2 regions of the Clostridium amazonense genome follow, and region 2 is predicted to be linked to the other one. Evidence: a T-box and tRNA genes for the amino acid it is inferred to sense, from the RefSeq annotation. Region 2 holds a T-box; the other holds one or more tRNA genes.
The links. A T-box is a leader RNA that pairs with one kind of tRNA and senses whether it is charged. The one in region 2 lies ahead of leuS (leucine--tRNA ligase), so its partner is inferred to be a tRNA-Leu.
Positions count from the first base shown of each region.

Region 1: it encodes a tRNA-Leu, which carries the amino acid that the T-box ahead of leuS (leucine--tRNA ligase) is inferred to sense. The anticodon was not compared.

Region 1 is NZ_JBWKMH010000028.1:10,327-27,508, reverse strand. Features, by position in the region: gene polA (DNA polymerase I) at 1-1,909, opposite strand, end outside; gene aroC (chorismate synthase) at 1,902-3,047, opposite strand; gene glsA (glutaminase A) at 3,488-4,402, shown strand; tRNA gene AC07E4_RS11755 (tRNA-Leu) at 5,057-5,138, shown strand; gene AC07E4_RS11750 (hypothetical protein) at 5,881-6,630, opposite strand; gene AC07E4_RS11745 (DUF4883 family protein) at 6,817-7,302, shown strand; gene folK (2-amino-4-hydroxy-6-hydroxymethyldihydropteridine diphosphokinase) at 7,429-8,253, opposite strand; gene folP (dihydropteroate synthase) at 8,299-9,111, opposite strand; gene AC07E4_RS11730 (HD domain-containing protein) at 9,151-9,627, opposite strand; gene folE (GTP cyclohydrolase I FolE) at 9,653-10,207, opposite strand; gene AC07E4_RS11720 (aminotransferase class IV) at 10,353-11,093, opposite strand; gene pabB (aminodeoxychorismate synthase component I) at 11,141-12,496, opposite strand; gene AC07E4_RS11710 (anthranilate synthase component II) at 12,516-13,109, opposite strand; gene AC07E4_RS11705 (PHP domain-containing protein) at 13,401-14,216, shown strand; gene AC07E4_RS11700 (50S ribosomal protein L25) at 14,652-15,191, shown strand; gene AC07E4_RS11695 (class I SAM-dependent methyltransferase) at 15,268-16,152, opposite strand; gene AC07E4_RS11690 (DNA polymerase IV) at 16,174-17,182, opposite strand, start outside.
Region 2 is NZ_JBWKMH010000010.1:487,531-504,712, forward strand. Features, by position in the region: gene yjbM (GTP diphosphokinase) at 1-333, shown strand, start outside; gene leuS (leucine--tRNA ligase) at 383-2,818, opposite strand; T-box leader at 3,001-3,201, opposite strand; gene AC07E4_RS06570 (hypothetical protein) at 3,263-3,802, opposite strand; gene AC07E4_RS06575 (J domain-containing protein) at 3,921-4,526, opposite strand; gene AC07E4_RS06580 (DUF5685 family protein) at 4,510-5,391, opposite strand; gene AC07E4_RS06585 (class IV adenylate cyclase) at 5,392-5,940, opposite strand; gene AC07E4_RS06590 (methyl-accepting chemotaxis protein) at 6,217-7,680, shown strand; gene AC07E4_RS06595 (hypothetical protein) at 7,723-7,974, opposite strand; gene AC07E4_RS06600 (nucleoid-associated protein) at 8,207-9,244, opposite strand; gene AC07E4_RS06605 (hypothetical protein) at 9,631-9,903, shown strand; gene fba (class II fructose-1,6-bisphosphate aldolase) at 9,972-10,919, opposite strand; gene AC07E4_RS06615 (DUF4363 family protein) at 11,048-11,428, opposite strand; gene AC07E4_RS06620 (DUF421 domain-containing protein) at 11,458-12,243, opposite strand; gene AC07E4_RS06625 (nucleoside kinase) at 12,460-14,115, shown strand; gene sdaAB (L-serine ammonia-lyase, iron-sulfur-dependent subunit beta) at 14,329-15,012, shown strand; gene sdaAA (L-serine ammonia-lyase, iron-sulfur-dependent, subunit alpha) at 15,016-15,894, shown strand; gene cax (calcium/proton exchanger) at 16,173-17,182, shown strand, end outside.

The DNA of each region.
Region 1 (17,182 bases), on a different contig from region 2:
ATACTTTTCTTATTTTTCTTCCCATTTCATATTTTATAGGTATATTTTGAAGATTAGGTTCTGTACTTGAAAGCCTTCCAGTAGTTGTAACTGTTTGATTAAAACTTGAATGTATTCTTGAATCTGAATCAATAACTGGTTTCAATCCTTCAACATAAGTAGAATATAATTTCGCTAGTTGTCTATAATAAACAATTTTATCTATTATAGGATGTTTATCTTTTAATGCATCTAATACTTCTGCATTAGTTGAATATCCTGTTTTTGTTTTTTTAATAACTGGTAGATCTAACTTTTCAAATAATATTTTTCCTAATTGTTTAGGTGAATTTATATTAAACTCTTCTCCTGCAAGTTCATATATTTCACTAGTGTAATCATCTAATTCTTTCTTAAAACTTACCCCTAATTCATAAAGAGAATCTTTGTCTATTGTAAAACCTTCACATTCCATATTTGATATAGCTTTAGTTAGAGGTTGCTCAACATCATATAGAAGCTCTTCCATATTTAATTCTTCTATCTTTTCTTTTTCTTTTATATATACATCTTCTAATTTAGATAATAATATCATTTGAACTTTATCATCATCTTCTTTGATTTCTTCCATAAGCAAGTTTGAAATTAATGTTTTCAAACTATATTCTGACTTTGATGAATCTATTAAATAAGCTGCTATTTCAGTGTCAAATTTAATACCATTAAGTTCTATACCATCTTTACTTAATGCTGTGTAAAGACTTTTTACTCCATGAGATATCTTATCTATATTCTCATTTTCAAAAAACTTCTTTAATACTTTTACAGTTTTTTCTTTGTCATCTTCTTTTATTTTAGATAACCTAATTAAATAAAGTTGTTCTTTTATCTTTATATATATTTCATTTATATAAATTTTAGAATAAAACTTATCATCTTTTACACTAAAAGTAAAAAACACTTTTTCATTTATTTCACTTAAAATATTTTCTAACTTATCAATATTATCTACAACTTCAAATTCAACATTTTGAGATTTTGCATTTTCTTCACTAGGCATTTCTGATTCTAATCTTGCTATTTGGTTTTTCATTTGAAGTTTATAAAATAATTCTTTTAATCCTTTAATATCATATTCTTTTTTAGATTTTATTTCTTCTAAATTTATTTCAACAGGTGCATTTTTTACTATAGTTGCTAATTTTTTACTAAAAATTGCTTGTTCACTATATTCTAATAAATTTTCTTTAAGTTTTTTACCACTTACTTTATCTAAGTTTTGAAGTAAATTTTCGATACTCTTATATTCCTTTATAAGCTTAAATGCAGTTTTTTCTCCTATACCAGGTACACCTGGTATATTATCTGATTTATCTCCCATAAGCCCTTTAACATCAATAAATTCATCTGGTGTAACTCCAAAATCTTCAATCATTCTATTTCTATCATAAATTTCTTTCTCAGTTACACCTTTTTTATTTATAACTACTTTTATATTGTCAGTAGCAAGCTGTAATGCATCTCTATCTCCTGTAACAATATATACTTCCATACTATTATTTTCTGCAAAGTTTGCTAATGTTCCTATTAAATCATCTGCTTCATATCCATCTAGTTCAAAAATATTTATAGCCATTTTATTAAGCATTTCTCTTACTATAGGAAATTGCATTTTTAATTCATCTGGCATATGCTTTCTTCCTGCTTTATACTCTTCAAAAGCTTCATGTCTAAAAGTTGGCTTTGATCTATCAAAAGTTGTTACTATATAATCTGGCTCTATTTCATCAATCATTTTAAATAACATATTTGAAAAACCATAAATTGCTCCAGTAAATAGCCCTTCCGAATTAGATAAATTTGGCATAGCATAAAATGCTCTGTACATTAGACTATGTCCATCTAAAATAAGTAGTTTTTCCTTACTCACGTATAATCACCTCATTTTTTAAAATCATTTCCTTTAGTTTTTTAAAATCATCATTAGGGTAAACCTTTAATATTTCATTTAATATTTCAAATGCTAATATATTTTCAATTACAATGGATGCAGGTACTACTCCGCAAACATCAGATCGTTCATATCTTGTTGTAACATTTTTTCTATTTTTCAAATCTACTGATTTTATATCTAACTTTACTGATGGTATAGGTTTCATAAAAGCTTTAACTCTTATATTTTCACCATTGGAAACACCAGCCTCAATGCCACCACCACTATTGGACTTTCTTTTTATAGTGTCTTCGTCAAAATATATTTCATCTATATAGTCACTTCCAAGAAACTTTTCTTTGCTTAAAGCATCGCCAATTTCTATACTTTTAATTCCTTGAAGTGACATTATTGCCATACTTAAAATCCCATCTAATTTTCTATCATAATGAGCATAACTTCCAATTCCTAACGGCACACCTTTAATTTCTGCAATTATAGTTCCTCCAACAGTGTTTCCTTGTTTTTTGCATATGTCTATAAGATTTTTTATATCTTTTTCTGTGTCCTTATCAAATACTCTAACTTCACTGTTATTAACTTTATCATATACCCTATCATCAAATAAGTTCATATGTACATCTTCGTATTTTCCTATAGATTGAACTTTACTTCTTATTTCTATATTTAAACCTCTTAATATATCTTTACAAACTGCTCCAACGGCAGTTCTTATTGCGGTTTCTCTCGCTGAAGTCCTCTCAATAGAATTTCTAATATCAGAAGTATTATATTTATAAAATCCAACTAAATCACCATGTCCTGGTCTTGGAATTATAATCTTTTCATCTTCTAATGCATCTCTTTCCATGAATTCTTTCCAATTTTCAAAGTCTCTATTAAAAATTACCAACGTTATGGGATTTCCTGTAGTTATATTCCCTCTTATACCTGACCATATTTCCACTTTATCATTTTCTATCTTCATTCTACTTCCACGGCCATACCCACATTGTCTTCTTTTAAGTTCATTATTAATATAATCTAAATCTATCTTAAAATTAGCTGGAATTCCTTCTAATATTGCCACTAACGCTTTTCCATGTGATTCTCCAGCATCTAAAAATCTTATCATTTTAATATTCCCTTTCTAAAATTTAAAACTTCTAATAAATCATATATTGTAATAGTTTATTATAGCATTCCTACATATTATTAACAATGTTCTATTAAATAATATGTGCCTTTATATTAAATTTAAACAAAATGTACTATTAATGTACTATTTTCGTCGAAATTTTAATTTTCATAATTGTATTAATATACCATATTATAAATTTTATTATATAAATTTATTCATATAATAAAAATCTTTCATTGCAATTTTTTATTCATGTATATTATAATAAGAATGTACGAATTTTCTTAAAGATTTTTTTGTTTATAAATTTCGTACTTGGGAATGCTTTCCATGAAAAGCTATTCATAAGATATTTTTTTGCTTTTATTTTAGTACTACTTAATATTATTAAATTTTTATAAAATACATTACAACAAAGGAGAGTGCACATTCTTATGAAAAGAATTTTAGATAACATAATAAATGATAGTAGAGACTCAGCCAATACAGGAAAAGTTGCAGATTACATACCTGAACTTGCAAAAGCTAACCCGCAAGCTCTAGGAATTTGTGTTACAACTCTTGATGGAAAAGAATATTACGCAGGAGATTACGATACAAAATTCACTATTCAAAGTATTTCAAAAGTTATTACATTAATGGTTGCTATTTTAGAAAATGGAGCTGAGTATGTATTTTCTAAGGTAGGTATGGAACCTACAGAACTTGCATTTAACTCAATAACTAATTTAGAAACAAGCCCTCAAAAGCGCCCATTAAATCCAATGATAAATGCTGGTGCTATTGCAGTCACTTCTTTACTTAATGGAAAAACTCCTGAGGATAAAATTAACACAATCCTTAATTTAACTCGTAAAATTTGTGAAAACGATTCTATCGCTATAAATGAAGAAGTTTACAGAAGTGAAAAAGCTACTGGCAATAGAAATAGAGCTTTAGCATATTATATGAAAAGCAATGGAATTTTTGATGGTGACATAGAGGAAATTTTGGATGTTTATTTCAAAGCTTGCTCTATGGAAGTAACTTGTAGAGATTTAGCAAGAATTGGTGCAATGCTTGCTAATGATGGCGTTCTTATAAGTGGAGAAAGAATTGTTTCAAGAGATATATGTAGAATTATAAAAACTATAATGGTTACTTGTGGTATGTATGATGCTTCTGGTAAATTTGCTGTACATATTGGAATTCCTGCAAAAAGCGGAGTTGGTGGTGGAATAATGGCTGCTGTTCCTAGAAGAATGGGAATAGGTCTTGTAGGTCCAGCACTAGATTCTAAAGGAAATAGTTCTGGCGGTCTTAAAGCTTTAGAATTATTATCTAGAGAATTTGATTTAAGTATATTTTAAATATATAGTTTTTACTAACATCTGTAAAAATCAAAGCAATCACAGTTTTCAATTTTGTAACTGTGATTGTTTTTATATATAGGGTTCCAAGTTCAAATTCAAAGTAATCTCTTTCTTAAATGATACTATTAAGCTTACAATTTATTGCTATTTTTATATTTGAAACCAAGTAAGAGTTAAGAGTGATGGTGAATATCCCGGGGATTGAAATCCCCACTACAATGTTTTATTTGTACTTCAAATAAAATCAGTATAATATTTATCCATAAAAAGTTCATTTTGGAGAATAAATTCCCCATCATAATATTCTTACTAATCATAGTTTTAATAGTAACTATCATTATTACTTTGGATATTTTATAAAGCTAAATTTTTATATTGTGTTTAAATAATTTGCTTTGCAAATCTAATAAAAATTCATTTTTTAAAATTGGATCTCCAATTTTTACATTCACTTTCAACTTTCAATTTTTCATTTTCAATTAAATTAATTAGAATTCCCAAATGAAACAAAAATAATTGTACTTTTCAACTTGTTTCTCTATATAATTATATATATGAAAAATTTTTCATCTAATTTTAAAGGAAAATATTGAAAAGTTATTGATTTTATTATTGCATTATGTTAAAATAATTTTTGTCAGGTTGTGACATGCTAGTGTGGCGGAATGGCAGACGCATTCGACTCAAAATCGAACGGGAAACCGTACGAGTTCGACTCTCGTCACTAGTACCATATAAGATCATGAATTTATATTCATGATCTTATTTTTTTATATAAAATCACTAACTTCCTATAATATATAATTATATAAAAAAATCCCTTGAATAATAGTACTATTTTATAAGTAAATGTTATTAATAACATCCTCTCTCATTTATGTATTATAATTTAATTATTTAAAGTAAATATATTTTTTTCCTTTTTATTAAATTTAAATTTATTTTTATATTTTTTCATCTATTTTGTATCATTTCTTAATACATCCTCATATGTTATATTATCAAAATAAATTTTATCAAAGTAAAAGTAAATTTTTAACATCAAAGTTTAAGCTTAATATTTAACTTGCAAAATTTACTTTTAAATTTATAAAGTGAGGTTTTTTAGAAATGACAAATCAATATAATTTCTATATATGCTCTGATGATGACTGTCAAGGTTGTTCAAATTGCTCAAATAATTGCAACAACAACAATAATAATTGTAACAATTCATGTAATAACAATAATAATTGTAATAACTCATGTAATAATAACTGCTGTGATGATTGTTTTTGGAATCCGTTTTTTTGGTTATTTTTCTGGTAATAGTTTAAAAACTCAATTATAAATTTATTTAAAGTCCTTATAAGTATATATGACATAAACTACTAAAGTTAGTTGTTTAATTTTATAACACCCTATGTATATTTAACATTCTTACCTTATAATTCATAAAAATAGAAGGGCTCCTCCCTTCTATTTTTTGTACAAAGTTAATCTGCATTCTCACTTTTATCATTATTAACTTTTTCTATTTTCTTTGTGCTTTCTTCATCATTATTACTTTTGTTATTCTTCTTAACGAATTCATCATCATTTTCAATTTTATTTATATTAGATTTATTAACCTCTAAATTAATTCTTCTTTCTAATCCGTTTATTCCTTTTGTAAGTTTTCTAATATGTTTGTTTACATATGAATTTTCATTTGAATTTGCTTCTACGTATAGACTTTCACTTTTCCTATTTTTTAAATAACCTAACTCTACCTTTAAATTTGCTTTAGTTGATTTTAATATCTTAGCATTGTCTAAGTGATTATTTGATTCCATTAATTCAATAAGGGAACCTGAAACTATAACACCATCTCTTTCTTCATCCTTGTGTTCATTTTTCACTTTTTCTTTAATTTTATTTTCAGCCTTTTCTCGCTCTTTCTCTTTTTCCATAATTTGAGCATTACAAATTTCTTGTTCTATTTTCATTATTTCTTCATTTACGGATTTTAACTTTTCTTTTAATTCTTCTGGTTCCAGTCCCTTTTCTTGTAATTCTTGTTTTTTCTTCAATAAATTTTCTTTCACTTTGTTTAAATTTTCTATAATGTTATTATTATTTTTAGTATTAATCTTAATAGATTGTGTATTCTTTTGTTCATTGTTCATTTTGTTGTTTTCATTATTATATTTCATACCAAAGCTTGTGTAATTGTTTAAACTTAAATCTACTGACCTAATATTCATAAATCTTCACCTCTATCTATTCTTTCGTATATATCTATCCTAAGTTTATATATCACTTTAAAAACATAACCTTATATTTAAATTTGTAATAAACATGAACTATTTTTCATAAGTTATTATATAATCTTTAGATAAAATATTTTAAAGACTATTAAATAAACTTTACTAAGGAGTTGATTTTTTATTATGTATAAAAGGCTTACTGCTATCATTCTTATATTATTCATAACATTAGGACTTACAGGTTGTTCTTCTGATTTAAAATTTATTTTTAAAAAGGAAAAACTCTCTTATAATTTTTACACTGACCAATTAATTAATTCGTACATAAAAAATCCACCATTAGAAGTATATGTTTTTGATGTAAATATGTACAAGCAAATAAATTTATCTCAAGATCAAAGTTTTGATATATTAAAATTTGTAAATTCTTTAAAACCTGAATATTGTAATCCTGATATAAAAAATTCTATTGGAGATAAAAAATCAATATACAAAGTTTTTATATCTTTTGCAGATACTAAGTATGCTATAAACATATATGATGAAAATTATATCTCCATTTCACCTTGGGATGGTTCATTAGACAAGGATTATGTGGATATGAAGGATATCCCTCTTTCTCTAAATTTATATGGATTATGTAAATACTATGTAGAAAATAACAGATAACTTTAAATTTAATATAGCAGTAGATTTTTTATACTAATGTTCATATTTATGTTATATTTTTAAAAAGTTTAAATTTCTATACAGTAAAGAATCAGCATTATAATTTATAATGCTGATTCTTTATGTTTATTTACTCTTTTGCAATAAATTGTCTCTTAGTTCAACAACTCTCTTATTTAAGATAGGATGTACTTTATATGGTACTATATCACATAAAGGATCTAACACAAAAATCCTTTCTTCCATTCTTGGATGTGGTATTATTATATCTTTTTCGTAACTTACAATATCATCATAAAATATTATATCTAAATCTAAAGTTCTTGGTCCATATTTTATTATTCTTTCTCTTTTCATTTCTAACTCTACATCTAATAAATATCTCATTAATTTTTTAGGACTTAATATAGTTTTTACTTTTATTGCCGTATTCAAAAATTTATCCTGAGCTTCATATCCCCATGGCTCTGTTTCATAATAATTTGCTATTTCCAATATTTTTGTATGATTAGAATTATTTATAGAACTAAATGCATCTAATATATTTTTCTTTTTATCTCCCATATTGCTTCCTACAGCTATTATAGCTTCATGCCAAGTTCTTTCCATTTTTATTGAGACATAGTCTAAGTGTTTTTTTACCGGAGCCCATGGCTTCTTAAGTTCTAATCTTACAGTTTTTATTTCATCATATTTAAACATTATAAATTTAATTAATTCTTCACTTGCTTTTTCTATAAGATCATAACTTTTTCTTGTAAATTCTTTCTCTATTTCATCACATAATATACCATAGTGTACTGTATTATTTAAATCATCATCATTACCAGCTTTGCTTAAATCTAAATCAACTTCCATAGTTAAAATAAATTTTTGTCCTAAACTCTTTTCTTCCTCAAAATATCCATGGTTCGCAAAAACCTCTAAATCCTTTATATATATTTTGTCCATTCAAACACCTCTTGCTAATTGTCTTGTCATTTTATAATTTTTCTACTATTTACATTTTAGTATAGCTTCTGTCATCATAGCAGTACGTTTATTAGCTTTAACATCATGAACTCTAACAAATTCACACCCGCTCATAATTCCCATAACAGTAGTTACCATAGTACCTTCTACTCTATCTTTAGGTTCTTCTATATTTAAAGCTTTCCCTATAAATGATTTTCTTGATGTTCCCAATAAAACTGGATAACCCATTTCTTTTATTTTTTTAAGATTTTTCATAACTACAAGATTATCTTCATAAGTTTTAGCAAATCCTATACCTGGATCTAAAATTATATTTTCTTTTTTTACACCATTTTTTATTGCTATATCTATGCTTTTTTGTAAATCCACAATCATATCTTCTATTATATCATTGTAATTCTTATCTTCTCTATTATGCATTAAGCAACATGGCACATTATATTTTCCTGCAACTTCTGCAATGTATTCATCTTTCTTAAATCCCCAAACATCATTTATAAGCGATGCTCCATTTTTTATTGCTTCTTCTGCAACTTTTCCCTTATATGTATCTACCGAAATTGGAATGTCACTAACTTCTCTTATCGCTTTTATAATCGGTATAACTCTTTCAAGTTCTTCTTCTAAACCTACTGATTTATGTCCTGGTCTTGTAGATTCTCCACCTATGTCTATTATGTCTACACCTTCTTCAATCATCTCTAATGCCCTTTTAACAGCGTTTTCTATGGTATTATAATTTCCTCCATCCGAAAATGAATCTGGAGTTACATTAAGTATACCCATTATTATAGTTCTTTCATCTAAATCAAAATTTTTCTTTTCAATTTTCATTATTCTAGTCAAATCACTCACCCCTATAAAAATTTCTCATTAATATTTAATTATAAAATTTTTCTTTTTTTTATCCCAATAACAATCTAGTTCGCTTTTACATGCAAAGCACATTCTAGATAGTTTATCACTTTTATAAAGAATTTCTCCTAATTCACTTTTGCTTTCTTCTTTTCTATGAAATTTTATAGCATTTAAAATCATATCTATATCTTCATCACAATAATTACATTCCTTTAGTATTATCTTTCCTAAAATTAAACTTCCTTCTTCATGTGGAATATTTTCTTCATATTGAAGTACTCTTCCCAAATCATGCAAAAGTGCTGCACCATATATTATTTCTTTATCTATCTTTAAATTATTTTCTAAAACCATAATATATGCAATTCTAGCTACATCTAAAGAATGCTCTATACCATGTTTGCAAAAAACTCTATTTTTCTCAAGTTCTTGTAATTTTTTTAAATTTTTTTTAAAAGTTTCGTTATTAATTATAAGTTCTATTTTTTTCATAATATTTTAGTCCTTGTTTTATATATTAAAATTTAATTAAAGATATAATTTGATTTTGCATATCTATATTATCTCTTAAAATTCCCCTTCCAACTATAGTAGTTGTTTTAGTTCCAGGTTTTTTAATTCCTCTCATAGTCATGCACATATGTTCTGCTTCAATTATTACAAGAACTCCTTTTGTATCCAAATTTTCCATTATAGCTTCTGCTATCTGTGCTGTTAATCTTTCTTGTAATTGTGGTCTTTTAGCAAATACCTCTACTGTTCTTGCAAGTTTACTAAGTCCAGTCACTTTACCATTAGGTATATACGCTATATGTGCTTTCCCGTAAAAAGGTATAAAATGATGTTCACACATAGAATAAAATGTAATATCCTTTTCTATAACTATATCATCATTTTCTACTGTAAAAACTTTTTCTAAATGTTTCTTTGGATTTTCTTCTAATCCACCAAATATTTCTTCATACATTCTAGCAATTCTATTAGGTGTTTCTAAAAGCCCTTCTCTATTGGGATCCTCACCTATAGCTTCTATAATCATAGTTACTGCTTTTTCAATTTTTTCCTTATCTATCATATTAAACACTTCCATTTCTATAGTTGTATTAACATTTGTAGGTCATTTTTAATCTTATATTATAATTTTTTACCTAATTATAGTGTTATAAGTTTATTTTAGTTGCAACTAAATTGTCAATTAAAATACTTTAAGTTATGTTTTATAAAAATTTAAGATAAAATTCTCTAATTTCATTTATTAAAGGACTTTCTTTCATTTTTGTCTTTTCTATTTCTGAAACTTTCATAACTCCCATTAAACTATTAGTTAAAAATACTCCATCTGCATTTAACACTTCTTCTTTTGTTAAATTTTTTTGTATAATCCTGTACCCTATAGTTTCTATGTTATCTATCAAAAATCCTCTTATTATTCCTGGTAAAATTCCACAATTAACTTTTGGAGTATAAATTATATCATCTTTTATTATAAATATATTTGATACTGAACCCTCAGCTAAAAAACCATTTGTGTTTAAAAATATGCTTTCATCAAATCCATCTTTTTTAGCATCTTCTTTTGCTATAATATTTTCTAAATAATTTAATGATTTAACATATGTTAAAGTAGAATATTCATTTTTTCTTATCTTGCTAAATTTTATTTTAAATCCATCTTCATAATTTTTTTCCAAATATCCAATATCTCTAACTTTATATACAACATTGTCACTTGAAACCATGATTTTTAGTGCTTTATTTCTAATATCTAGTTCTTTTATTTTGCTAATTACATCTTCTATCCTTAATTCATTATCCACATTTAAAGTTTTCAGCGAATAATTTAATCTATTGATATGTTCTTCTAAAAATATAGGTTTATCTTTTATAAGTATTGTCTCAAAGCATCCTCTTCCAAATATAAATCCATCATCTAAAATTATTTTACTTCTGCTTTCCAAAAAACTCACACTCTCTTCTTATATAATCTATATAATTATACAATTTTTTAACTTAACGCTCTCATTAAAGCTTTAGCTTTATCTATAGTTTCTTCATATTCCATTTCTTCATTAGACTCAAAAGTAATTCCTCCACCTACTCCAAAATATGCTTTATTATCTTTTATGAATATAGTTCTTATAGCTATATTTAAATCTACATTACCATCTAACCCTAAATATCCAATTGCACCAGTATATATATTTCTTTTAACCTTTTCAATTTCATCTATTATTTCCATTGACCTTATTTTTGGTGCACCAGTTATTGATCCCCCTGGGAAAGTTGCTTTTATTAAATCTATGCTTGAACACTCATTTTTTAGTTTTCCAATTACTGTGGATACTAAATGAAATACAGTACTATATTCTTCTAGCTTAAATAATTCTGTAACCTTTACTGAATTTTTTTCACAAACTTTACTTAAATCATTTCTTTCTAAATCTACTATCATTAAAAGTTCTGACTTATCTTTTTCACTTTCTAAAAGTTCAGTTTTAAATTTAAAATCTTCTTCATCATTACCCCCACGAGGTCTAGTTCCCTTTATAGGTCTAGTTTCTACTATCCCTTCTTTAACACTTAAGAATCGTTCTGGTGATGATGATAAAATTTTAAAATCATTTAAATTCATATATGATGCAAAAGGTGCTGGATTTATAGTTCTCAATTTTTCATATATTTCAAAAGCATCTTTTTCTATTTCTTTTTGAAACCTTTGTGTTAAATTAGTTATATAAATATCACCATTTCTTATATACTCTCTAACCTTTGAAACCGCTTCTATGTATTCATCTTTTCCAAAGTTTGATTTAAAATCATCAACATTATATTGTAACATTGAAAAATCCTTTTTCTTAACTTTTTTACCATTATTAATAAGTTGTTCTATATTGTCAATGCTCCTCATTTCATCACATAATTTTCCAAGTGCTGTTATTGTACATTTTCTTTTTAAATTATCAAATATAATTATATTATCATAGAAATTAAAGTAACACTCTGGAATCACAACATCTTCCACTGCTATTTCATTTATTTCTTCTATATTCTTAAGTAAATTATAAGAGAAATATCCCATTGCACCACCTATAAAAGGAAAGTCTGTTTTATTTTCAATTTTATCCTCTAAAAATATTTTATCTAATTCTTTAAAACAATCACCCTTGAAAGTTTTCCCATTTATATTGCATATATCATCTTTATACATAAATGTCTTATATGGATTTAATCCTATAAATGAATATCTCCCTAAACTTTCAAAATCTCTACCACTATCTAAAAATATAACCTCATTATATTCTTTGAATATGTTGAAAACTTCAAAAGGATTTAAACTACACTCTATCTCTTTTATATACATTTCATAAGTCCCCCTAAATTTACGCTTTAAACTCTTTATTCCATGACTTAGCATTTTTTGTGAAATTTTTTATAATCTCATGTCCAAATTCAGTAAGTTCTGCTTCTGGATGAAATTGAACTCCTTCTATTGGATAATTTTTGTGTCTAACACCCATTATTACATTATCTTCTGTTTCAGCCGTAATTTTAAGTTCTTTTGGTAATGAACTTTTTTCAATTATTAATGAATGATATCTTGTAACATTTATTGTGTTTTTTATATTTAAAAATACACCTTCTCCATCATGTTTTATAGCAGATACTTTTCCATGCATAGGCATTTTACCTTTAAGTATATTTGCTCCAAAAGCATGTCCAATAGCTTGATGTCCTAAACAAACACCAAATATAGGTATTTTGCCTTTAAATTCATTTATTACATCTAAAACTATACCACTTTCCTTGGGTGATTTAGGTCCTGGTGAAATTATTATACCTTCTGGATTTAATTTATAAATTTCTTCTATTGTTATTTTATCATTTCTGTAAATTATAGTTTCTTCATTTATTTCATCTAAATATCTTACCAAGTTATATACAAAAGAATCGTAATTATCTATCATCAAAAACATTGTCTTCTCCCCTTTTATTAAAAAGTTTGTTAAATTTATATAATTATATAGTGAAAATGTAAATATTAAAATTTATTAATTATTTAAAAACATCTTAAAATTCAATAATCTATTTACAAGTTGAATTTACTATGTAAAATATATTAATCATTGTTTTTCTAATGCTTTATATCTATGTTATATTAGTAATAATAATATTATTATGTTTTCTTATTTAAGAATACAATTTTATTGGAAATAAAACAATTCATTGCGCTATAGTAAAGAATTACATTTAAAGGAGATGTTAATTTGAAGATTGATTTACATACACATACAACTGCTTCTGATGGAGTTTTAACACCAGTGAAGCTAATAGATAAAGCCCTTAAAAACACTTTAGATATACTAGCTATCACAGATCATGATACAACAAATGGTTTAGAAGAAGCACTGACATATAGTAAAACTAAAAATATAACTATAATTCCTGGTATTGAACTTTCTACAATGCATAATAATGAAAGCATTCATATATTAGGTTATTTTAAAGATGATAGTTATAAAGATAAATCATTTCAAAATTTTTTAAATGATTTAAAAAGTTCTAGAATAGAAAGAGCTAAAAAGATAATCTCAAACTTAGAAAAATTTTTTAATATATCAATTTCATATGAGGATATTAGGGATAACTACATAATAGCAAGGCCTCACATAGCTAAAGCAATAATAAAGAATGGATATAATTATACTTTTGATGAAATTTTTAAGAAATTCATTAATAAAGATAGTCCTGCATATGTAGAAAATAAAAATATTTCACTTGAAGAAGGTATTGATATACTTAAAAAATATAATGCTTTTGTTTCACTTGCTCATCCTGTATTAATAAAAAAATCTAATATTGAAGATTTAATGGAATTAAAATTTGATGGTATTGAAGCGTATTATTCAATTAATAGTGATTATGATACAGCTAAGTATATTAATCTTGCTAGAAAATATAATAAAATTTTGACATGTGGTTCAGATTTTCATGGAATTGAAAAAGATTCTAACCATGGAGATATTGGTTGTGTATCATTAGATGATAAAAGAATATCTATCTTTATGAATTCTTTAACTTAAATTTAACTTAAATTATATTTAATTACAGTTTTATGTAAACATATTAATTTATTGTTAATATTTTCTTTTTTTATTTTATTATTTCCATTTTTGAGTTATAATTTATTTTGTATAAAATAGAATAAAAAAGGAGAGTGATGCATATGTGGAGGATTATTCCTAATTTCTATTGTAGAATTAAGACCTCCTAATATGTAATTAATGTTGTCTTAATTTTCTTTGGAAATTATATATATATATCTATAATTTTTTTATAAATTATGAGTATATATAGGATAAGTTACATACTTGAAAATATTTTAATTCATAAATATAAATAATTTTTATATTCAAGTTTGTTTTACTCTACATTAATTAAAACATATAAAAAACTAACATATTAATTAAATTGACTTATTATTTTGTTTATGTGTTTAAAGAAAGAAGGAATTTAAGATGAATAAATCAATAATTTTAGCAGAAGAAAGACTTAAAAACGAAACGGGTAAAAAAGTAAGAAAGCTTGGAAAGGTTCCTGGAATAATTTATGGCGAATTTCTAGAAACTAATATTCCTGTAAAAATGGATGAACCTTCACTATTAAAGCTGCTTAATGCTAATTCAGATGGTTCTATAATACAACTTAAAGTTAACGATTGTATGAAACGTTGTGTTGTAAAAAAAGTTGAGAAGGATTGTGTTACTAATAAAATTATGCATGTTGAATTCCAATATGTAAAAGAGAATGAAGTAATAAAACTAAGACTTCCTGTAAAATTCGTTGGTCATGAGAATTTAGCACTTAAAAGACTAGTTCTTGAAAATAACTTAAATGACATAGAACTTCAAGGTCCAGTTGAAAAAATACCTGAATACTTAGAAATAGATGTTAGTAGTTTAGAATATAATGATAAAATATTTGTAAAGGATATCAATCTACCAGATGATATTAAACTTATAACTAATCCTGATACACTTGTAGCTTTAGTAAATTAATGTATTTTTATTATATAAGGGTTTATCTCAGTAATGAGATAAACCCTTTATCTTTATTTAATATATTATTTCAATTTTATTTTGCCTCTATAGCAATAACAGCATACCATTCATTAATAAGTGGAATTAAATCAAATTTATTTTCATTACAAATACCCTCTCCAATTGTTACTAATTTAACATTATCAAACCCTCCATTTTTATGAATATTGTATACATCTTTTTCAAATACCATTTCACCAATACTATCTAAATTACATAATTTTAAAGCATCATTTATCTTTGACTTAATGTTTTCATTATCTTCTTCTATCATTGCGGAATTTATAAGTTTTCCACTTTGCTTAAGTACTCTTTTGCATTCTTTAATTCCTTCAAGTTGAATTCCAATCATATTACATATTCCAAAGAAACTTACACATCTATCTATAGTTTTATCTTTTAATGGCAAATTCAAGCAATCACAAGCTATAAAATTAACTTTCAAAGAACTGTTTATATTTTTTAATTTTATCCTATCATATTTTAATACTTCAAAACTTAAATCTGTTAAAATTATTGTTGGATTATAATTAATATTGGCAGCCATATATCTTGCAAGCATTCCTCTTCCAGATGCTATATCTAACACAACCTCTGGCATACTGCAATTTAGATCATCTATAATGTACTTTTTTAATTTATTATTTAAGTCACTTATTATAACGTCAGTATTTTCTTCTATTTTTTTATCTAATTCATCATAATTAAGCTCCTTATAAGACTCACTCCATTGATTCATAGATTCTTGTTCTTTTGAGTTAAAATCTAGTACACCATCCTTTATTGAATACTTCTCTCCACAATTACAAAAAATTTCTCCATCTAATATCTCATTATCTTCCTCTTTTGTAATGTTATTAATCTTAAATTTTCCATTGCACTTTGGACACTTAACTATTTCTAATAAATCTAAATACATAACATCTTACCCCCTTAATATTTAAAACAACTTCAGTTGTTCTATTTCACACTCCCCAAGTGATGAGATTGTCAATCCTATTAATCGTATATCTTCTTTTAATTCTATACTATTTAGTATTTCTAAAGCTTCAATATAAATTTCCTCATTAGTACTAATATATGTATTTAACGTTCTACTTTTTGTGTGATTTTCAAAAGATGCTGTTTTTATTTTAACTGTTAAAGTCCTTCCTGATAAATTATTTCTTTTTAAGTATTCTTCTATTTTAAATGAAAATATTTTCAAATACTTTTTCAATTCATCTTTATCTTTTGTATCATTTTTCAATGTTATTTCTTTTCCAATGGATTTTCTTTCTCTAGTTGTAATTACTTCTCTATTATCCATTCCTCTAATTCTATAATAAATTTCTATTCCTTGTTTCCCAAAATATTCATAGAGAAATTCTTTATCTAAATCATACAGTTCTTTTATATTAAAAATAGCCATATTATTAAGTTTTCTTTCCATTTGTTTTCCTAGTCCATGAACTTTTCCTATAGAAAGAGGCCATAATATCCTAGGTATCATTTCTTTATCTATAATCTTTATACCATTAGGTTTATTCCAATCTGATGCTAACTTTGCTAAAAATTTATTATATGATATGCCTACCGATAAAGTAAGTTTTACCTCATCCATTACAAGTTTTTTTATTCTTTTTGCAACTATATATGCATCTTCATTTATATCCGTTATGTCTAAATATGCTTCGTCTATACTAACAGGTTCTATTTTTCCTGTAATTCTATGTAAAATTTCAAAAACTTTACTTGATACTTCTTTATATCTTGAAATTCTTGTAGGTAAAAATATTGCATTTGGACATAGTGCTTTAGCCTTATATATAGGCATAGCTGACCTTATTCCATATTTTCTAGCTTCATAAGAGCATGTAGCTACAACACCTCTTTCTGAAACTCCCCCAACAACAACTGGCTTCCCTCTTAATTTAGGATTATCCAAAACCTCTACAGATGAAAAAAAT
Region 2 (17,182 bases):
GAACATTCATTAAACTATAAATATAAACATGATATTCCTATAGATGTAAAAAGTAAGTTAAAGAACGCAGCAGATGCAGCATTTAAGCTAGATGAGCAAATGATGGATATAAAAGATGAAATAAAAGATGCACAAAAATTATTTGAAGTTAAATCTAGTTTAGTAACAGGGATAGTTGAAAACATACTAACATTATCATCATTAGGAAAGATATCTGAGGCATCTAGATTCTCTGAACAATTAAATAAACTATTAGAAGTAGGGGAAGCGTATGAATTAAATAGCTTATTACAAGAAACAAAGAAAGCTTTAGATAAATATAATAAGAATTAATAAAAAAAGATTAATAGAAATCTATTAATCTTTTTTTATTAAAATTAAATTAGTTAGCAACTATATTAACAAGTCTACCTTTTATAACGATAACTTTTCTTACAGTTTTTCCTTCAAGGTTAGATTTTATAGTTTCATTATTTAAAGAAGCTTCTTTAATGCCTTCTTCATCAAGTGATGTAGAAACATTTATTTTAGCTTTAATTTTTCCGTTAACTTGAATAGCAATTTCTACTTCATCTTTAATTAAGGCTTCTGGTGAGAATTCAGGCCATTTTTCATTAAATACTGAGTAGTTCATACCTAAACATTCCCATTGTTCTTCAGCAAAGTGAGGAGCAAATGGTGCAAGAAGCTTAATGTAGTCTACAAGAACTTCTTTCAAGAAATTTACATTTTTAACTTTTTCATTTAAGTACTTAGATAATGCATTAGTAAACTCCATCATTCTAGCGATTGCAGTATTAAATTGCATCTTATCTCCGTCTTCAGTAACATTTTTAATAGCGAAGTGTCTCCAGTAGTTTAATTCTTTTTCTGGTGCTTCTAGAACTTCTTTATTATTATCTTTGTTTTTTAACTCCGCGATACAATGTTCAAGAATTCTTTCAATTCTTTCAACAAATCTACCAATAGATTTTATTCCATCATCGCTCCAAGCACCACCATCAGTGTAACCGAATCCAAACATTAGATACATTCTAAATACGTCAGCACCAAAATCTTTTATATAATCATCAGGAGAAATAGTATTTCCTTTAGATTTACTCATTTTTAAACCATCTGGTCCTAGGATAAGTCCTTGATGAGTTAAAGATTTAAATGGTTCATCAAAGTTTACATATCCCATATCTCTTAAGGCTTTAGTTATAAATCTTGCATATAGTAAGTGCATACAAGCATGTTCTGGACCACCTACATATTTATCTACAGGAAGCATTTTGTTAGCTCTATCACTATCAAAACATATTTCACCATTTTTATTGTCAGTATATCTTAAATAGTAGAATGAAGAACATACAAAAGTATCTAATGTATCAACTTCTCTTTTTGCAGGACCACCACAACAAGGGCAAGTTGTATTTACAAAGCTTTCACATTTAGCTAATGGAGATTTTCCATCAGGTGTAAATTCAACATCATATGGAAGTTGTACTGGTAAATCTTTTTCAGGTACTGGAACTGTTCCACATTTATCACAATAAATTATTGGAATAGGGGCTCCCCAGTATCTTTGTCTAGAAACTAGCCAGTCTCTTAGTCTAAAGTTTACTTTCTTTTCACCTAATTTTAAAGAACTTAATTTATTAACAATTGCTTCTTTAGCTTCTTCTGATGATAAACCACTAAATTCAGCACTATTTATTAAAGTTCCCTTTTCAGTATATGGAAGCTCGCCACCTTCAATAACTCTTTCAATTGGAAGAGAATATTTTGTAGCAAAAGCAAAATCTCTTTCATCATGTGCTGGAACAGCCATAACAGCCCCAGTTCCATAACTGTTTAAAACATAGTCTCCAATCCAAATAGGTACTTTTTTACCGTTTATAGGGTTTATAGCATAAGAACCAGTAAATACACCAGTTTTTTCCCTAGTTATAGATTGTCTTTCTATATCAGATTGCTTTTTAGCAGCTTCTCTATAATCATCAACAGCTCCTTTGAATTCAGCAGTTGTAAGTTCATCTACTAAATCATTTTCTGGAGCTAAAACTACATAAGTAACTCCAAATAAAGTATCTACTCTTGTTGTAAATACATTAAATTCTATATCCTTACCATCAACTTTAAATAATGCTTCTGAACCAGTAGATTTTCCAATCCAGTGTTTTTGCATAGATTTAGTTTTTTCAGGCCAATCTAACTCATCTATTTTTTCAAGTAATTCATCTGCATAGTCAGTAATTTTTAAGAACCATTGAGTTAAGTTCTTTTTAGTAACTTCACTTTCACATCTTTCACAGAAGCCATCAACTACTTGTTCGTTAGCAAGAACTGTATTACAGCTAGGGCACCAATTAACAGGAGCATTTTTTCTGTAAGCAAGTCCTTTTTCATATAGCTTTAGGAATAACCATTGAGTCCATTTATAATAATCTGGTCTACAAGTTACAACTTCATTTTCCCAGTTAAACATAGCACCCATAGCTTTTAATTGCTTTTCCATAGTAACTATATTTTTTTCAGTAGAATCCATAGGATGAATTCCAGTTTTGATTGCAAAGTTTTCAGCAGGAAGTCCAAAGGCATCAAAACCCATTGGTTGGAATACGTTATATCCTTCCATTCTCTTTATTCTAGCCCATGTGTCAATGGGTCCATAGTTAAACCAGTGCCCAGCATGTAATTGGCTTCCAGAAGGGTATGAGAACATCTCTAAAACATAAAGTTTTTTGTCAAGATTATCATTGTCAAATTTATAAATTTGACTTTCTTCCCATTTTTGTTGCCATTTTTTATCAATTTCAGTATTATAATTTCCCATAAATAATCCTCCTTACATATGTATGGTTTCAACTTATATTTTTAACTTATACTTTTATGAATAAATTCAATAGTTATTCTAATGTTTGCTTTCATAATAAGATAACAATTAATAAGTTAAAGATAGTTTTCCCATTAATTATTTTTATTTTGAGAATATAAAAAAACTTTCATCTCTAAATAAAAAGAGACGAAAGTTATATTTCCGCGGTACCACTCTAATTAGGCAAAAGCCTCACTTGTGTATTATAACGATATAAGACCGTACTTGTTTCTAACAAGTAAGCTCATAGGCAAGTTCATACAAATTAGTTACTACATTTCAGCAAACTGTAGCTCTCTAAAAACTAATATAATACTAATACTCCTAATCAAAGCAATAATTATATTCAATTAATAATAAATTATAATATAATTATTGTGATTTTACAATAATTATATTCAATTATTTCAAATTTTTAATTACTTTCTTGCTTAAATAAGTAATTATTTGAGTAAGAGCATAATCATATATGAAAAATGCAACTTCATATACAATTATAGGTGTAATTAAAAGCACTATATTGTTATTATATGTTATAGAGACTTCAGTTGCAAATAGTGTTTTAAGTAAAAATAAATAAATTATAGCAGAAGTATTAAAGAATAAAAACTTAAGTAAAACTTGTAAATTTTTATTTTTCTTTCCTTCTATAAAATATTTTATGAAGCCATATGAACCAAAAAATAGTAAATACATAATACAAATAGATTTAGTTGGAATTATAAAATAAGATATTGAAGAAACTGCAATATAAACTATAATAGTAGGTTTTACACCTATTGTTAAAATAGAAAGTGGAATAATACTAGATGCAAGAAGTAGGATAAACATAGTATTAAAAGGAACTAAAACAGAAGCATATAAGATAACTAAGCTTAAAGCTACATAAATTCCACCTTTAGTTATATAAGTAGTTTTAGAGTTAATATTTAAATTTCCCATAAAATCACCTCCAACAGATGTTGTTATAATATTAAATTAAAATTATTATTTTTAATAATTTAGAAAAAAGATAAACTATTTAATATTAGTTTATCTTTCAATAATAATAGTATTAAGACTAGAAACAACTTATGCAATCTCCACCCATACATTCACAGCAAGTGTCAAGAGCCCATAGTTTACAAAGGGTATCACAACAACTATCGCCACCACGAGTAGTTGTGTTATAATTGCCTGCATATGCTCTTTGACGCATAGATAATTCATTTAATGTACGTCTATATTCAAAGTTGTTAGGGTCCATTCTACAAGCTTGAGAAATTAAATTATATGCATTATCAAACCAATTTTTCTTAACGTTGACCATTCCCATAAGGAAATACCATTCAGCAGTTCTATTACTAATAGAATTTAGCTTACTTTCAGCACCAGAAATATTGCCTATGTTTAAATCATTTCTAACTGATTGATATGTAGAAAAATCATTACCACTATAGTTTGGATTAGAATTAGTATTGCTACTATTATAAGAATTAGTGTTACCTTTAGTTAGGGCATCATAAGCCTCATTAATTTCTCTCATTTTTTCTTCAGCAAGTTCTCTTAAAGGATTATTATCATATTGATCAGGATGATATTGTTTAGCAAGTTTTCTATAAGCACTTTTTATCTCATCTTGAGAAGCACCTTCTTTAACCCCTAATACTTCATACGGATTTCTCATTTTTTTTACACTCCTTAAATTTAATACTTTCTATCTTTTCCATTAAACCTAGCTCTAGTATATTAGTTAAAAGGTCTTTATTCTTACATAAATCTAAAGCCATTAATGAATCATAAGAGCTTTGGGCACTCATAATTAAATTAAATTCAATTCTATCTCTAATTAAATTTATTAATTCTTCATAAGGAAGATTATCATTATTAAAGCATTTATTTATTGGATTAAACTTATTTTCTTCCATATCTTTCTTTAAATCATCATATGCGTCAATTAAATATATAAATCTTCCTAGATTATATCCTAAATTATATAAGTTATTTTTTAATTTGTCATCATCTACATATTCACATATAATGTATGCAGTTAAATCAGCAAATATATGTGAAATTTCATCAATAGAACTTAGGTTTTCATTATTTTCAATTTGATTTAATAAGTCAAGTTTTTCTTCCATATAATTGAGGATTTTTATATTAGTTGTGTCATCAGTTTTAGTGTATTTTTTTAAGAATATAGATAATATTTTATTTAATTTAGATTCATCATCTTGAACATTATCTAATAATTTAAAGTAAGTTAAAGATATATTGCAAAATGCAGCGTAGTTAAGGGCATCACAATTTACAATTTTAGTTCTTTTTTTTACTGGGTGAGCAATACATTTACTAACGACAAAATCTAAATTTTCATTATTTAAGCTATCGAGTAATATAGCTAAAAATGTCATATCATAATTAAGAGCAAATCGTGGAAGGTTACCAAATTCATTTTTTATAGCAAGGCATAGACCACAATAGTAAGCTTTGAATTTTTCATAATCTTTAACTTTAAGTTCCATTTTACATGGCATTACATATCCAAACATTTATAAACCTTTTAAAGATGATTTATCTTTTAATATTTCATATATAGTTTTTGAGGTTGTATCATTCATTGTATATCCAAGCAAGCCAACAACTTCAATAATTTCATCTTCATAAAGTGATTCTATTTCTATATAAGGAAATGGGCAAAAACTTGGATCATTTATATCAATTTCAATTAAAGTGTTTTTATATTGATAACTTTCTCTAAATTTTTTTATAGATTCAACTAATTCCAAGCCTAAAGAGTTAAAAATTTTTTTGCCTTCATCTCCATTACTAATTTCGACTTCACATTCATCCATGATTTTATATTTTTCTTGACTTAAAAGCTTTTTTGTAGTCATATAGTAAATATTTCTATTTGAAATATGATCAAAAACTTCACGTATTCTAGCATAACCTTTAGCATTTAACATACGTCTGTCAGAAAAATCAAAGATATTATTTACTTGACTTTCTTCTTTAACTTTTGATGCATTTAAATTTTTTAATTTATTCCTTATATCATCAACATTTATGTCTATAATTCTTGTTTCAATTTCGTGCATAAAAAAACCTCCTTAAGTTGCAGTAAGCAATATATATTAGTATTTTCCAAAGAAAAGTAGTTTATTATAATATTGCTATTTAAATTATACATTGAAATCTTAAAATTCAATAGTTAATTATAACATAATTTTAAACTTACAATGCATTTGAAATATTTAACTTATTAATATAAACATATATATTTAACATCTAAGGATAGTAAGTTTAGCATTATGTAAAGGTATAAAAAAATTTATCGATAATTATAAAAATAGTGTCTTAGTGGGAGGAAAAATATGGTATCAGTATTTAAAATAAAAAAACAGGTAGGTTTTATTAAGGCCAGTTTTGAAAAAAGGGATTTAGCTGAAATTGAAGGAATGTTTAATAACTCTAGTGAAGAGGATATAAAATTATTTTCAAAACTAGCTAAATTTATATTGAGAATATCATCTAAGGTAGAAAAACTTATAAAGGGTATTTTAGGTTTATCAACTAAAATAAGTAATTTTAATGTTCAATTATTACATTATTCAAGAGAATTAGAAAAGACATCAAATACACTTAAAGATTCATCACATAATCTAGTTTCAGTAATACAAGAAACTGGTGCTGGTGTAAACGAATTATCAAATGCCATTGAAAATAATGCTAAATCTTTAGAAAATATAATAAATAAAACTGATTGTTTAAAAGATATATTAAATTCAAGTAATACTGCTCTTGATGACATATTAAATTTAAACAAGGAAGTGTCTAATAATTCTTCAGTAATGGAGAAAAATATGAATGAGTTAAATGGCATAGTAAATGATATGAGAAGTATTTTAAATGGAATACATGATATAGCAGACAATACTAATTTATTAGCATTAAATGCTAGTATAGAAGCTGCAAGAGCAGGTGAAAATGGAAAAGGGTTTGCTGTAGTTGCTGAAGAGATAAGAAGTTTATCAGAAAATACAACGAATCAATTGGCAGTTATGCAAGAATTTGTTAATAAAATAGAATCATCTTCATTGAAAAACTATGAAAGTGTAAATTCTACTGTAGAGTTTATAAATAAATTAGAGACCCATACCGTGAACATAGCTAATTCATTTAATGAAAGTAATGATGCTGTTAAATCAGTTATAGAAAATGTAGAGGATGTTGCTAATAATATGGAAGAGGTTAGTTCGATAGGTGAACAGATAAATGAAGCGGTGACATCAATTATAAAAGATAGTGAGATTTTAGAGTCAATGTCAGAGAATGTTAGAGAAAAATCTGTAATGATAAAAAATATGGGAAATGAATTAGAAAGTATAGAAGAGTTAGTAGATTCTTTAGCTAAGTTAAGCGGTGAAATAGGTAGTGAAGAATATTTTATGATATCTAATGATGATTTTATATATAACATAGATATGGCTATATCAGCACATGAAGGGTGGACTGAAAAACTTAAAAATATGGGAGCTAACATGACTGTAGAGCCACTTCAAATGGATGGGACTAAATGTGGGTTTGGACATTTTTATAATTCAGTATTACCATCTAATAAGGATATATTAACTATTTGGAAAAATATTGATGGAATTCACAAAGAACTGCATAGTATAGGTCATAGTGTAGAAAAAGCTATAGAGAAAAATGATAAACAATTAGTAAATAGTGAAATATATAGAGCAGAAAATTTATCACATGAAATAATAGGAATGTTGCAAGAAATAAAAAATATAATTATAAATTTAAAAAAAGAAAATCAAACAGTTTTTTAAAAAAATAAAAGTGCTAATTTTTAGCACTTTTATTTTACATAATTAATAAAGTTCAAGACTCCAGTTTTCACCATTTTCTAATGTGCCTTCATCAATTACTTGACCAGTATGGTTTATTTGATTATTTGAAATTTTAAAGGTACCATACTTATCGCCTTTAATATTGATTTCATATGAATTGCAATCATTTTCATTTAAAGGCGTTATAGCAAAATGATTACTTTTTAAAACATCAGAGATTAATCCTTTAACTTCTTCATTATTATGATATTGTCCGTTATCTATAGAATACATTAATAGAACCTCCTTTAAGTATAGTTTTAATATTATGAATATTAATATAATTTAACTTATATACCTTAAAATCCTTTAATTATATATAAAAAACATTATAGTAATTTCTAATAATAACTATAGGGATTTTAATAAATAATTTCATACATGTATAGTTTTATTAAAAATGCTATATTTTATACAGTATAAGTTTAAAATATATAAATTAAAAAACTATGAAGAAAAATAAAAGTTATTTTTCTTCATAGTTCATTATATGTTTTAGAATCATATTGATACTTCCATCACCATTACGTTTAATTTCAAAACGCTCAAAATCATGATAAGCTTCTTCAGAAAGATATAAATCCATATCTTTGTCTATCTTCAATCTAATTCGTTTTAATTTTTTATCTACCCATTCTTTATCTATAGCTACATTATCTACAACACCATGTTCTTTAGCAAAGGTTTTAAAGTTTTCTTTAAGTTCTGTATTATCCTTAAAAACTTCATCAGAAAAAGCATTTATGTCAATGTTTTCTTCATTCTTTAGTGATTTTTTTATATGACTTCTAACTTTTTCTTGTTCAGATGCATTTTCTTTTAAATTGTTCTTAGTCCATTTTTCAGCAGCTTTAACAAAATTTTTAGTCATATCTCTTTCATTATCAATTATTCTACAACCTAGATAATTATCAATAAAATAATTTGAACCATAATCCTCAGCATTCTTATTTTTACTTTGTTTATCAATGACCATTAAATCATAGGCATTATCGCTATTTATTGCTTTTATAAAAGCACATTTTTGAATTCTAGAGCTAGAAGATGGAAGGCCGGTAAGTTGAGGTATTATATCTATACCAATTTTATCATCAACATACTCAATAGTATGCATGTAATTCTTAATATAATCCATTTTAAATATCCCTAAAAACAATCCATATTCAGTTGAAAAGCTTACAGTAAGTAAATCACATGATGGAATATTTCCTTTTGAACGCATTAGTATAAATAGCTGTTTAGCTAATTCTTTAGAAACATTTAAAATATTATTTTCACCACTCAAAAATTCTTGAGAAACTTCTTTAACAATATTTCTATCTTCAGTAAAAAATGCATATTTTAATTCTTCATCTTTTAAACAACGTTGAACATGTTTTGCTACAAATGTGTAAGTTTCTTCGTTTAAATCAAGGGCAAATGCATTTAAGATAGGTTCATCACTATTATTATCTAATACATGTATTACTGCATCTAGAATATTAATTTCCTTTATATATTCCAAAAAAATCACCTCATAAATAAAATATTATTTTAAGTTTAATATGTTTTTAAAATCACTTTTAAATTTTATATTAAAAAATTTAAAATGAATGTTTAATATTGATAATTGACAGTTAAGGTAAAAAGTATAAACTTAAATATTAACCATCACTTTTCACTCTTAGTTTTTAATTGGTTTCAACAATGATATCAGAATAAACTGTAAGATTAGTACTATTATTTGAGAAAGACATTACTTTAAATTTGAACTTGAAACTCTATATATTATATCAATAAAAACAAAACAAAGAAATATAAAAAAAAGTATACATATTACAAGTTATGCAATTAACATTTTTATAAAAATATCATACAAATGAAGTATAGAGTTTAGTTTAGGGGTGTGACATGAAAGAGTTTCTTGTATATGTATTCGGAATAAAGAGATTTATATCAATATTATTAACAATAACATTTTGTATATTAGCTGTAAAAGGAAAAGTAACTGGTGATCAATTTGTTACCATATTTGCAGTAATAATATCTTTTTACTTTGGACAATCCACTGCTCGTCAAGCTATCAATGAAAACAAATCAATGATAGATATAGAAGGTGTGAATAAGTTATCAGGAAATGATAAAGTAAAGAATGATGAAAAACAAGATGAGATAGATGGATAAAATTTAAGGATATAAAAAATAAACTCAAAATAATTTAAATTATTTTGAGTTTATTTTTTATATCTATATTAATTCATAGAGTTAGCAGAACCTAAAACTTCATCTATTTTAGCTTCAACTAAAGTTTCTATATTTTTTCTTGATTCACCAAGATATTTTCTTGGATCAAATTGACTTGGATTTTCAGCTAAGTATTTTCTTATACTTCCAGTCATAGCAAGTCTTATATCTGTATCCATGTTTATTTTACAAACTGCCATAGCAGAAGCTTTTCTTAACATTTCTGCAGGAACACCTTTAGCTCCGTTTATTTCTCCACCATTATCATTGCACATTTTTACAAAATTTTGATCAACTGAAGAAGCACCATGTAAAACTATTGGATAATTATGAAAACCAGCTTCTTCTAATTTTTTCGTAATTGTTTCTAATCTATCAAAGTCAAGTTTTGCTTCACCTTTAAATTTGTAAGCACCATGACTTGTTCCTATAGCTATAGCTAAAGAATCAACTCCAGTTCTTTTTACAAAATCAACTGCTTGATCTGGGTCAGTGTAAGTAGCTTCATGTGCAGCAACTTTTACTTCGTCTTCTACACCAGCAAGTTTTCCAAGTTCAGCTTCTACAACAACACCTCTTGCATGAGCATAATCTACAACTTCTTTAGTAAGTTTTACATTTTCTTCATATTCATAGTGAGAACCATCAAACATTACAGATGTAAAACCAACTTCAATACATTTTTTCACTAAATCTAAAGAATCACCATGATCTAGATGCAATGCTATATCAAGACCACTTTCTTTTGCTGCGGCTTCAGCTAATGCCTTTAAATAATCTGGTCTCATATATTTCATAGCTCCACTAGAAACTTGAAGTATAACTGCAGAGTTTTTAGTCTTACATCCATCAACAATTCCTTGAATTATTTCCATGTTATTAATGTTGAAAGCGCCTATAGCGTATTTTCCTTGAAATGCTTTATCAAACATTTTTTTTGTAGTAACTAATGCCATAATAAATCCACCTTTCACTTTAAAAAATATTTATAATATAATACAATTAAGTAGAATAAATATTCTAAAACATATAAATAGTATAACACATAAGGTTAATGTAGTACATTAAATTCGAATCTAAAATTTTAAAAAATATTTCTTAAAGTTATAGATTCTTCATCCTTCATAGACTTAATCAATCCTTTTATACTATGAACAGATGATAAAGAGTGTGTTTTATCTTTTTCATTAACATATTGAGTTAGTTTTAGTATTTCAACATACACATTGTCTAAATGTTGATGCTCTGAAAATAATGATATAAGCTTTATAGAATCTTCATAATCTGTAAGCAATTTCAAAGAATTGACGTAAGCATCATCCCATTTTTCAAAAGCTATAGTTTCTTCTGTTTCAGTAGTCAAATTTAGAAGATAATCACAAGTTTGTACTGTATAGTTAGTAGCAAAAAATATTCCTATTAGCATTATACCAAAAATTGTGAAAGGTAAAATCATTTTTTTCATATTTTCTTAGCTCCCTGTTAATAAAATTATTATTTATTTTTATTATTATTTTTATTTGAAGAAGAATTTTTAACAAAATTTATTAGACTATCCTTAAGTTCATTAGTGCTATTAGCATTAATAGAAGTAAAGGTGTTGTTCTCTTCATTTTTTAATTGAATAAACATTTCGTTTTTGTCATATACAATAGCGACGACAACATCACTAAAGTTTATAATATTTCTTTTATTTAATTGTGATTTAAGCCATTTTTCATCTTTTTTTAATTCTTTTAAATTATATTTATTTACTATTCCATCACTTATAACAACTAAAGGAAGAGGGTTATCAGCAAGTGTAATATTAAGTTGCTTAGCTGTTAAAGGTGATACAGTTTCCTTAGGCATTACAGAAATATTTCCATTAGTTTCTAAAATGGCGTAGTGAATTTCAGCTAAATTGAAATATCCATTTAGTCGTAATTCTTCCATTAAGTCATCTAAATTAAAACGCTGATTTCTAAGTTCATCCATATCAACTCTACCATCTTTAATTAAAATGCTAGGTTCACCATTGAAAAGTGTTCTAAATTTTTCGCTTTTAAGTTGGATAAAGGATGTTAAAACTTGAAGCATTACAATAGTTATTATCGGTACAATAGAATTAGTTAGTGGTATTCCATTGTTCTCCATAGGTAAAACACCAAGTTCAGAAATCATAAGAGCTGTTACTAAATCAAAAGGTTCAAGTTGACCTAGTTCTCTTTTTCCCATTATTCTCATCATGAATAAAAGAAAAAAATAAAGTATTAAAGTTCTAATTACTGAAATAAGCAAAAAAATCACCTCTTAAAATAAAAATAGAAATATAAAACATGTCTAAAACTTAGTCTGTGAATAAAACAAAAAAATATAACAAAAAGTTATAAATGTTATTAGAATTGCATAAAATTTATATTTAAAAGGTTGTTTTTATAAAATGCATTTTATAAGATACAAAAAATAGAAATTCTTATATAATAATATTAACTCAGAATTAGGGGGATATTTATTATGATTAAAATAAATGTAATATCTAACAATAAAACTATAGATATAGAAAAAAATACTACTGCATATGACCTTATAAAAAACAATGAATTAGAGCAAAATATACCTATCACATTATGTAGAATAAATGGTAAATTGTCAGAATTGGGCACAATAATCGATGAAAATAGTGAATTTGAAGTAGTAGATATAAAAGATAAATTTGGAATGGCAACTTACACAAGAACACTTCAATTTGTGCTTATTAAAGCGACTTTAGAATTATTTAAAGATGCTAAAATAACTATAGAACACTCTTTAAGTAAAGGATTATTTGGAGAGATAACTAAAGAACCTAAACTAGATATTGATGATATATATTTAATAAAGGAAAAGATGAATGAAATAATACAAAAGGATATAAGAATAAATAAGGTTTCAATTGATGTTAAAGAAGCTTTAAAGATATTTGAAAAGTATGGAATGGAGGACAAAATACGTCTTTTAAAATCAAGAAATTTAAGTAAAGTAAGTTTATATGAAATGGATGGTCAATATGACTATTTTTATGGTCCTATGGCATATTCTACAGGAGTTTTAAAAACTTTTGATTTAATATATTATGAACCAGGATTTATATTAAGATTTCCAACAATTGAAGAACCATTTAAAATTCCAAAATTTGAAAATCATAAAAAGCTTGCAAGTATATTTTATGAAGCTGAAAAATGGGGGGAATTGGTAGGCGTCAGTGATGTTGGTGCCTTGAATGAAAATGTAGAAATGGGCGAATTTGTAAACTTAATAAGAATTTGTGAAGCTTTACATGAAAAAAAAATTGCGTCTATAGCAGATGAAATTAGCTCCAATAAAAATGTGAATATTGTGTTAATTGCAGGGCCGTCATCTTCAGGTAAAACAACATTCTCTAAAAGATTAAGTATACAATTACAAGTTAATGGAGTTGTGCCAACACCTATATCGTTAGATGATTATTTTGTAAATCGAGAAAGAACACCACGAGATGAATTTGGAGAATACGACTTTGAATCTATATATGCACTAGATTTAGAACTATTTAATATTCATTTGAAAAAGTTATTAAGTGGAGAAGAAGTAGAAATTCCATCTTATAGTTTTAAATTAGGAAAAAGGGAATGGTTAGGAAGAAAAATGAAACTTCCAAAGAACGGAGTTTTAATTGTAGAAGGTATCCATGGTTTAAATGAAATGTTAACATCTTCAATTGAAAAAGAAAGAAAATTTAAAATTTATATTAGCCCATTGACACAACTTAACTTAGATGACCATAATAGAATAGCAACGACAGATATTAGAATAATAAGAAGAATTGTTAGGGATTATCTTTCAAGAGGATACGATGCGGAAAACACATTAAAAATGTGGCCATCTATAAGACGTGGAGAAGAAAAAAACATCTTTATATTTCAAGAAAATGTAGATGCAATGTTTAACTCAGCGCTTATGTATGAATTATGCATTTTGAAAAAGTTTGCATTAGAAGAACTTTTAAAAATAAATGAAAATAGCAAAGTATATGATGAAGCTAAAAGACTTATAAGTTTTCTAAATTTCTTTAAGGAAGTAGATATGAATTTAGTTCCAAGTAATTCAATAATTAGAGAATTTATAGGTGGAAGTTGTTTTTATGAGTATTAAATTTTAACTAAAAAACTCATAAATATGATAAATTGAATTATTAATCTTCAATTACTATCAATTTCCTTTGTAAAAAATAATTCTACGTATTACAATAGTCATTGCAATAGAGTTGTCTTAAACAAACTAGCATTAATATTTAGAGGCGTCAAAATATTACTAGTTTGATATATAAAACTGCAATTATTATAAAAACGATGTAGGAGGAAACATATGAAAAATTATAGTGCTTTTGATATTTTAGGACCTATAATGATAGGTCCATCTAGTTCACATACAGCAGGAGCAGCAAGACTTGCTAAAATAGCAGCAAAAATAGGTGGAGAAAAAATAAAAAAAGTAAGATTTTTACTACATGGTTCTTTTGCTAAAACTTACAAAGGTCACGGAACAGATAAAGCATTAGTTGCTGGAATTTTAGGTATGGATCCAATGGATGAAAGATTAAGAAATTCAATGGAAATAGCAAAAGAAAAAGGCTTAGAATATACTTTTGAAGAGGCTGATTTAGGTGATGATGTTCACCCAAATACAGTTAAATTTATCATAACACCAGAAAATGGAGAAGAAGTTACCGTAGTAGGTTCATCTATTGGTGGTGGAAATATAGAAATTTTTGAAGTTGAGGGACAAAAGTTAAGATTTACTGGAGAGTACCCAACATTAATTATAAATCATGTAGATGTTCCAGGAATCATCTACAGAGTTACAACAGTACTATACAAATCAGAAATTAATATAGCATCTATGAATGTATATAGAAAAGCTAAAGGTTCTGAGGCGGCTATGGTTGTAGAAGTTGAACAAGTTGTAGATAACGATGTATTAGATCAAATAAGACAACTTGAAAACATAAACAGTGTTGACCAAATAGTACCACCAAAGGAAGGAGAATAAACTATGTTTGCAAATACAGCAGTAGAAGTTATAGAAGTTTGTAAAAGAGAAAATATAAGTATAGCAGAATATACAATAAGAGAAGAGATGGAAACAACTGGACTTAGCCGTGAAGAGTTAATGGAGAAAATGTCTAGAAACTTAGAAGTAATGAAAAAAGCTGCTAAGGAAGCAATGGAAAGAGAAGTTATCTCTGTAAGTGGATTAATCGGTGGAGATGCAGTAAAATTAAAAAAATATTTAGAAGCTGGAAAAACACTATGTGGAGATGTTATGGTTAAAGCAATGGCAAGAGCTTTATCAACTTCAGAAATAAATGCAGCAATGGGAAGAATAGTTGCAGCACCTACAGCAGGTAGCTGTGGAATAGTACCAGGAGTTGTTTTAACTGCAGGTGAAAAATTAGAAAAAACTGATGAAGAATTAATCATGGCTTTATATTCAGCATCAGGAGTTGGAGTTTTAATAGCTAAAAATGCAACTCTTGCTGGTGCTGAAGGTGGATGCCAAGCTGAGTGTGGAAGTGCAGCAGCAATGGCAGCAGCAGCAGTAGTAGAAATGATGGGCGGAACAGCTGAAATGGCTTTTGATGCAGGTGCGATTGTTATAAAAAATGTAGAAGGATTAGTTTGTGATCCAATAGCAGGATTGGTTGAAATACCATGTGCTAAGAGAAATGTTGCAGGAGCAGTAAGTGCATTAACAACTGCTGAACTTGTAATGGCAGGAGTAGGAAGTAAAATTCCTTTCGATGATTGTATAGCAGCAATGTACAAAATAGGAAGAGAAATGCCAGCTGCATTAAGAGAAACTGCTTTAGGCGGACTTGCAGTAACTCCATGCGGATTAAAATTAAGAAAAAAAGCATTAAAAGAAGATTAATACATATTTATAAAATAAATTTTAAAATCCTTATTAGTATTTTACTAATAAGGATTTTTTGTTGTATAAAAACTATTAAATTTGTATGATTATAAATTATTGTCAAGATCTAACTATATATGAATAAAAACTTTAATATAAAGTAATTTGAAATAATGATTTAAATTTATAAAAGAATATTTGTAAATACAAGTTTTTTATAACAAAAAATAAATTTTGTGTCATTTTGTCAAAAATTGAATATTTTATTAATAGACCATGAGATATAGGAGGTAATGATGGAAGCTAAAAATAAAAATGTAGATAGCTACTTTAAAGTTTTAAAATTTAGTATACCTATTATAGTGTCTATAAGTTTGATGTTTATAGAAACAACATCTTTAATTATAAATATAATTTTATATTCATGTTCGATGATACCATTATCTATAATTTTAGGTAATCAAACATCTGATATAACCGAATATATTGGAGAAAAAAAGGGTGGTCTATTAGCGGCAACAGTTGGAAATTTACCAGAATTAATGATGGGGTTGTGGTCAATTAAATATGGAATGATAGCTATGGCACAAGCAGGTCTTATGGGAGCAGTTATAACCAATATGTTACTAGGGCTAGGACTTGCAATATTTTGTGGTGGAGTAAAATATAAGGAGCAAAAATTTAATAAAGCACTTGCTAGAACTAATTTTCAACTTTTGCTTTTGGCAATTGCATCTATAATTATAATAAGCTCTTTAGATGGAAATGTATTATTGGATAATAAAAAAGCAACTACTATAAGTGCAGTAGTATCTATAGTATTAATATTTATATATATATTAGGGCTTATATTTTCATTATACACACATAGAAACTTATTTATAGCATCTAATGATAAAGCAGAACATTATACTAATGAGAAGAAATTAAATAAACAAAGTATAATTATAATTTTAAAAATAATATTTGTATCAATAATATTATATTTTATAAGTGAGAAATTAATATATAATGTAAATAGAGTAGTTGAAACTTATAAAGTATCGGAAGAGTTTATAGGGATAATATTGATACCACTTTTAGGAAGCTTTGGAGAAAATGCTACAAGTATAGTTTGTGCACTGAATAATAAGGTAGATTGTAGTTTAGAAACAGCAATAGGATCAAGTATTCAAATCTCACTTTTTGTTACACCTCTCTTAATAATAATATCATTTTTTATGGGGCTTAATATGACTTTAGTCTTTAGTCATTTTCAGATAATAATGCTTATAATAGCATTAGCTATGTCATATTTTGTATTTCA